Pseudosulfitobacter pseudonitzschiae: one gene and its partner. The protein of the gene in region 2 binds, or shares a complex with, the protein of the main gene of each other region. Links are inferred from orthologs where the notes say so. Each region holds a gene or a part of one and is shown on either strand. Other genes may lie near its edges. The genes, in order: SULPSESMR1_RS10690 and ctaD.

The links.
Region 1: the proteins of ctaD (region 2) and SULPSESMR1_RS10690 are in contact, whole or in part, in a solved structure (PDB 7CUB), measured with the Escherichia coli proteins. The link is inferred for Pseudosulfitobacter pseudonitzschiae from one-to-one orthologs.

The regions. Positions count from the first base shown.
Region 1 is NZ_CP022415.1:2,200,050-2,203,312, forward strand. Bases 283-3,223 are described here. They hold SULPSESMR1_RS10690 (cytochrome c oxidase subunit 3), read right to left. Parts: upstream 2,188-3,223; coding sequence 1,378-2,187; downstream 283-1,377. Other genes in these bases: thrC (threonine synthase), read right to left, coding at 283-574; SULPSESMR1_RS10685 (SURF1 family protein), read right to left, coding at 571-1,263; SULPSESMR1_RS10695 (cytochrome c oxidase assembly protein), read right to left, coding at 2,198-2,779; SULPSESMR1_RS10700 (cytochrome C oxidase assembly protein), read right to left, coding at 2,776-2,937; cyoE (heme o synthase), read right to left, coding at 2,928-3,223. Outside these bases: more of thrC, read right to left, coding at 1-282; more of cyoE, read right to left, coding at 3,224-3,263. UniProt on the Escherichia coli protein: Cytochrome bo(3) ubiquinol terminal oxidase is the component of the aerobic respiratory chain of E.coli that predominates when cells are grown at high aeration.
Region 2 is NZ_CP022415.1:911,726-914,981, forward strand. What follows is about bases 9-2,942. They hold ctaD (cytochrome c oxidase subunit I), read right to left. Parts: upstream 2,343-2,942; coding sequence 675-2,342; downstream 9-674. Other genes in these bases: SULPSESMR1_RS04330 (DUF2244 domain-containing protein), read right to left, coding at 11-493; SULPSESMR1_RS04340 (MFS transporter), read left to right, coding at 2,558-2,942. In the rest of the region: more of SULPSESMR1_RS04340, read left to right, coding at 2,943-3,256. UniProt on the Escherichia coli protein: Cytochrome bo(3) ubiquinol oxidase is the terminal enzyme in the aerobic respiratory chain of E.coli that predominates when cells are grown at high aeration.

The DNA of each region.
Region 1 (3,263 bases), 1.3 Mb from region 2 along the record:
CGTCCACAGCCAACGCATGTACGTTGCTTTCGGTGGGTGTGGTCATCTGCCGGCGCTGCACTTCGGAAATGCGACCATGCGGATAGAGGACGAACACATCGACGTTGTCCAACCCGCGAAACGCCTCGATGGCGGCCGAGCCTGTGTCGCCGCTGGTGGCGCCAACGATAGTGACCCGTTCGCCGCGTCGGGTCAGGGCGGTCTGGAACAGCTGGCCGATCAACTGCATGGCAAAGTCTTTGAACGCCAGTGTGGGTCCGTGAAACAGTTCCAGCAGAAAATGCCCCTGATCCAGTTGCACCAAGGGCGCGCGCGCGGTGTGGCCAAAGCCTGCATAGGCGCGGTCGATACAGCCGCGAAATTCTGCGTCGCTGAACGTGTCACCGACAAAGGGGCGCATCACACGAAAGGCGATCTCTTCATAACTTTGCCCTTCCATCGCGGCGATGTCGGCCTGCGACAGCGTCGGAATTTCCGATGGCACATACAGGCCACCGTCACGGGCCAGACCGGTCAGCATGGTGTCTTCGAATGTCAGCTCGGGCGCTTTGCCACGGGTCGAGATATATTTCACAAATTGGGCCTTTCTGGTCGGCGGCGGCTGCCGCGCAGGGCAAAAACTAATGTCATCCCGACCCAGATCAGGGCCAGCGAAAACCATGTGATGGCGTATTGCAAGTGATTGTTGGGAATGCCCGCAGTGTCCACAGGCAACGGCGTCACGGGGCCGTCCGGCAGCGACGTTTCGCGTGCAATGATCAACAGCGGTTCGGTGTTCAGTGTCTTTGACATCGCAGGCAGGTCGCGGGCGAACCAGATGTTGGCATTCAGATCCGGCTGCGGTGTAAAGCTGTCGATTTCCTCTGGCCAGTGCAGGTTGCCAGTCACGGATGCAGCACCTGTCGGGGTCGTCACCGCATCACGTTCATCTACGCGCACAAAGCCACGATCGATCAGCACGCGGCGGCCTGCGTCCGTCACCATAGGGGAAATCACACGGTAGCCCGCACCGATCTGTTTCTGGCTGACCAGCACATAGATCACTTGGTCGTCAAAGGTGCCGGTTACGGCGACAGGCAGGTATTTCATGGCCACCGGATCGGCCTGGCTTGGAAGTTCAACAGGTGCTGCGGCAATACGGGTGGTGATGTCAGCCAGCACCGCCTGTTTCCAACTTAACCGCTGGACCTGCCAGACGCCAAGCGAGATCAGGACAGCCGCGCCGCCCAACCCGATGCTGATCAGAAACAGAATGCGTCCCATACCTGTCCTTCAATCCCGTCTTTTGCTGCGCGTCAGAATGACAAAAGGCGCGGGGAACACCACGCGCCTTTCGGGTTTTAGGGATTTGCTGGCAATGTGCAACCGGCCTCGATCTTACGGGCTGGGCACGCCCCACATGTAAACGGCGAAGAACAGGAACAGCCAGACAACGTCAACAAAGTGCCAGTACCATGCGGCCGCTTCGAAACCGACGTGGCGTTCGGGGGTAAAGTGCCCTTTCATCGCGCGGATCAGGCAGACCAGCAGAAAGATGGTGCCGATGACGACGTGGAAGCCGTGGAAACCTGTGGCCATGAAAAAGTTGGAATAAAACTCGTCGCCGCCGAATACCCAGCCTTCGTGCAGCAGATGTGCGTATTCATAGGCTTGCAGCGCGGTGAACGCGACGCCCAGAATGATCGACAGCGCCAGACCTGTGATCAGATCCTTGCGGTTATTTTCGTGGACCAGCGCGTGATGCGCCCAAGTCACGGCACAGCCCGACAGCAGCAAGATCAGCGTGTTGATCAGCGGCAGGTGCAGCGCATCAACCGGAACGATTTCGGGTGCCACGTAAAGCGAACCGGCGTAATCTTCCATCGGGTAGATGGCGTGTTTGAAGAACGACCAGAACCATGCCGAGAAGAACATAACCTCGGACATGATAAACAGGATAAAGCCGTAACGCAGGCCGATCTGCACAACCGGCGTGTGATCGCCAATGTGGCTTTCGTCGATTACTTTGGACCACCAAGCAAACATCACATAAAGGACGCCGGCAAAGCCCACGAGAAACAGATAAGGTGTAACGTCGTGCATCCACAGCACGCCGCCAAACAGCATGGCAAAGGCGGCTACCGCGGCCAGCAGCGGCTCGATCGACGGAGCCAGAATGTGATAGTCATGGTTCTTGGCATGGGCCATGTTCAGTCCCTCAGTTCAGGTTGGTATCGTTGCTCTCTGCGTCAAGGGCGGCATAGCCCTCGGGCAGATCGATTTCGTAGAATGTATAGCTCAGCGTGATCGTATGCACGTATTTTGCATCGCGGTCATCGACAATTTCGGGGTCCACAAAGAAAGTTACGGGCATTTGCACGCGCTCCCCTGGTGCCAGAACCTGTTCCTCAAAGCAGAAACACTGGATCTTGTTGAAATAGCCGCCAGCCGAATAGGGCGCGACGTTATAGCTGGCCGATCCGGCGATGGGGTGGTCGGTGGGGTTATATGCCTCGAAAAAGGCCAGTCCGGTTTCACCGATGCGCAATGTCATCTTGGTTTGGACCGGTTTGAACTGCCACGGCATTTTGCTGTCAACAGAAGCGTCAAAGCGGACCGTAATCTCGCGGTCGAGGACGTGGTCGACGCCCTCGGCGGCGCGGCCCGGTGTGCCACCAAAGCCTGTCACACGGCAGAACCAGTCGTAAAACGGCACCGAAGCCCACGACAAGGCGCCCATGACCAGCACGACGCCGACCAGTTGGACAACCGTGCGCTGTGGCCCTTGCAACCGCTTCATTTCAGCGTCTCCCCGCGTGGCACTTCGAAATCACCGCTGGTGACTTTGGCAACCGTCAGCGCCAGAACCAGCACCACAAACCCCGCCAGCAACAGGCCGACGCCCAAATTGCGGCCACGACGGCGGCCGTGAATTTCGTGTTCAGCTTTCAAAGCCATCCCCAGCCTCCCAGTCCCGAACTGCGCAGCAGCGCCTCGGCCATAATCGCACCGAAGTGCAGAAACAGATACAGCAACGACAGCTTGAAGAACGACTTTTCTACAGCGTAACTGTCGGCTTCTGCTTGTGCCTCGTCACGGAGCCAGATTGCAAAGGCACCTTTGAGGAACAGGGCATTGAGGATCACTGCGGTGGTCAGATAGATCAGACCGCCAATCGAGGTGAACGCGGTGCCCACTGCCAAAACTGCCAGAAGGACAGTATAGGCCAGAATATGTTTGCGGGTCGATTTGCGCCCGTGCGTCACGGTCAGCATCGGCACGCC
Region 2 (3,256 bases):
TAATAGCAAGCTAACGCCGCAAGGCGCGGTTCAGCTCGTCGTACAGGGCGATGCGCTCGTCCTCGGACAAAAATGCGCCGATCTCCACCTCTCGGCCCATCCCTTTGAGCGTGACGTAATGGGGTACCGGACCGTCTTTTTCGTATTTGGTGACTTGGGTCCAGTACCGGTTGCATTCCCATGCTTGCGTATCGCCCTTCGGGTTGGTGCGGATCAGCCGTGCTGTGTCACCTGACAGGGTCAGCACTTCGGTGATCTGGCGGGTGCGGTAATTGTGCTGAAGCGCAAAATAGACGCCCCAGACAGCCAGCAAGATGAACGGCAGCAGCCACCAAAGCAGCCGCGTACCCAGCAGCGGCAGGGTTGGAATCAGCAACAGCGTAAAGGTGGTCAGCACAAAGGCCGCCATCCCGCGTGCGGGCAGCGACTGATGTGGCCATAGGTGCAGTTCTTGGATCGGGGCCGTGGGGGCAGTTGTCCAGTTGTAGGGCATGGCGGGTGCTTTGGTGATTGTGTCTGCGCAAAAGGATAGCACCGCTAAGCGGCGCGGCAATGCGACACGCTGTTTTGTGTCGGGGATGGAGGTGACGGTGGTCAGGTGCGTAGCGCAAGGCATAGAAAAAGGGCCCCGACCGCCGTCGGAGCCCTTCTTTTTGGTTTAAATGGTCCGGCGCTTAGTGGCGCTGGTGGTCCCACTCTTCCTGCTTGGGCAGGATTTCGAACGTGTGCTCGGGTGGCGGGCTGGGCAGTGTCCATTCCAGCGTGTCCGCATATTCGTTCCACGGGTTCGCTTCTGTGACGCGGGCACCTTTCAGCAGTGAATAGATCACGATGCCGAAGAAGAAGATGAACGACGCAAAGGACAGGAACGCACCCCAGCTCGAAACATAGTTCCATGTGGAGAATGCCTCGGGGTAGTCGATGTAGCGACGTGGCATACCCTGACGACCCAAGAAGTGCTGCGGGAAGAAGGTGATGTTCGCACCGATGAACATCATCCAGAAGTGCAGCTTGCCCGCCCACTCGGGGTACATGCGGCCGGTCATTTTTGGGAAGTAGAAGTAGACCCCCGCAAAGATGGCAAACACGGCACCCAGCGACATCACGTAGTGGAAGTGTGCCACAACATAGTATGTGTCATGATAGGCGCGGTCGACTGCGGCCTGGCTGAGGACGATGCCGGTGACGCCGCCCACGGTGAACAGAACCAGAAAGCCAAAGGCCCAGAGCATCGGTGTCTTGAACTCGATCGAGCCCATCCACATGGTCGCGATCCACGAGAACACCTTGACCCCTGTGGGGACCGCGATGACCATCGTCGCAAGCATAAAGTAAGACTGCTGGTTCAGCGACATGCCGACCGTGTACATGTGGTGCGCCCACACGACAAAGCCCAGCACACCAATGGCGATTAGCGCCCAGACCATCGGCAGGTAGCCGAAGATCGGCTTGCGCGAGAAGGTGGCGATGACGTGGCTGATAATGCCAAAGCCCGGCAGGATCACGATGTAAACTTCGGGGTGACCAAAGAACCACAAGATGTGCTGGTACAGGACCGGATCACCGCCGCCGGCAGGATCAAAGAAGGTAAAGCCGAAGTTGCGGTCCATCAGCAGCATGGTGATTGCGCCCGCCAGAACCGGCAGCGACAGCAGGATCAGCCAGCTGGTGACAAAAATCGACCACGAGAACAGCGGCACCTTGAACAGGGTCATGCCAGGGGCACGCATGTTCAGGAAGGTGGTGATCATGTTGATCGCGCCCAGAATGGACGAGGCACCCGAGACGTGAACCGCGAAAATCGCAAGGTCCATCGCCATGCCGCCTTCGCGCACTGACAGGGGCGGATACAGAACCCAGCCCACACCAGCCCCGTGCTGCCCGCCCTCGGAAGGGGCCAGAACCGAACAGACGGCCAATGTTGTACCGGCGACATACATCCAGAACGACAGGTTGTTCATCCGCGGGAACGCCATATCCGGCGCGCCAATCTGCAACGGCATGAAATAGTTGCCAAACCCGCCGAACAGGGCGGGAATCACCACAAAGAACATCATCAGGATGCCGTGGCCGGTGATCAGCACGTTCCAGAGGTGCCCGTTGGGGGTACATACGTCAGACGATGCGATCAGACGCGCGCCTTCCTGACACATGAATTGAACACCGGGGCTCATCAATTCAAGGCGCATATAAACGGTAAATGCAACCGAGATGAAACCGGCGAAAGCCGACACGATAAGGTACAGAATACCGATATCTTTGTGGTTTGTGGACATGAACCAGCGGGTAAAGAACCCGCGTTCGTCGTGATGATCGTGCCCGTGAATGGCTGCGTCTGCCATGCGGTGCCTCCTGCTGAGATGACTGCAGGCCACGCCAAGAACGACGGTGACCCGGATATGGAGTGGTTCTAGTGTGTTGGGGCGGCTGCATCAATGGATGATCTTGCCACATGTGGGGAATAATTGTCGCGGGCAGGGCGCATTCGGACGAAAGCTTTGTATTCTGTGCAAATGCGCTATTTCCTTTCGGGTTCGCGCAGATGGAGAGGATCGCCTTGACCCCGCAGTTGCAAAGACGCCTGTACGGCGCGCTGACAGACGGTGATGCGCAGGCCGGTTCGCGGCAGATCCGCGCCTTTGTCACGCACTTTTCGGCGCTGACCGCATCGAAACTGGCGGGGGGGCTGCTTGATCCCAAGCTGGTGTTGTCGTCGGTGCTGGTGGCATTGGGCGCGCCCGGCGGACTGGTGGGGGCCTTGGTGCCGGTGCGCGAGGCGGGGGCGCTGTTGCCGCAACTGGCACTGGCGGGCTGGATCGAACGCACGGGCCAGCGCAAATGGTTCTGGGCGGTGGGCGCTGTGGGGCAGGGGATTGCCGCACTTGGCATGGCGGTCGCGGCCCTGACACTGGACGGATCGGCGGCAGGTTGGGCGATACTGGCGTGTCTTGCGGTGTTGGCGGTCTGCCGGTCGGCGGGATCAGCGAGTTACAAGGACGTATTGGCGCGCACCGTGGACAAAGGCACGCGTGGCACGGTGTCGGGTCTGGCGGGCACCATTGGGTCGATCGGGGTTTTTGCCTTTGCCATATTGCTCAGCGTTGGCATCATTCCGGGTAAACCATCTGCGATTGCCGCGGTGATCGTTGTGGCGGGCGCGCTGTTGATCGCAGCCGGACTGATATTTGCGCGGCTGGATGAGCCAGAGGCAGAGGTGGGCGATATCGATCACGGCCTTGGCGGATTGCGCGCGATC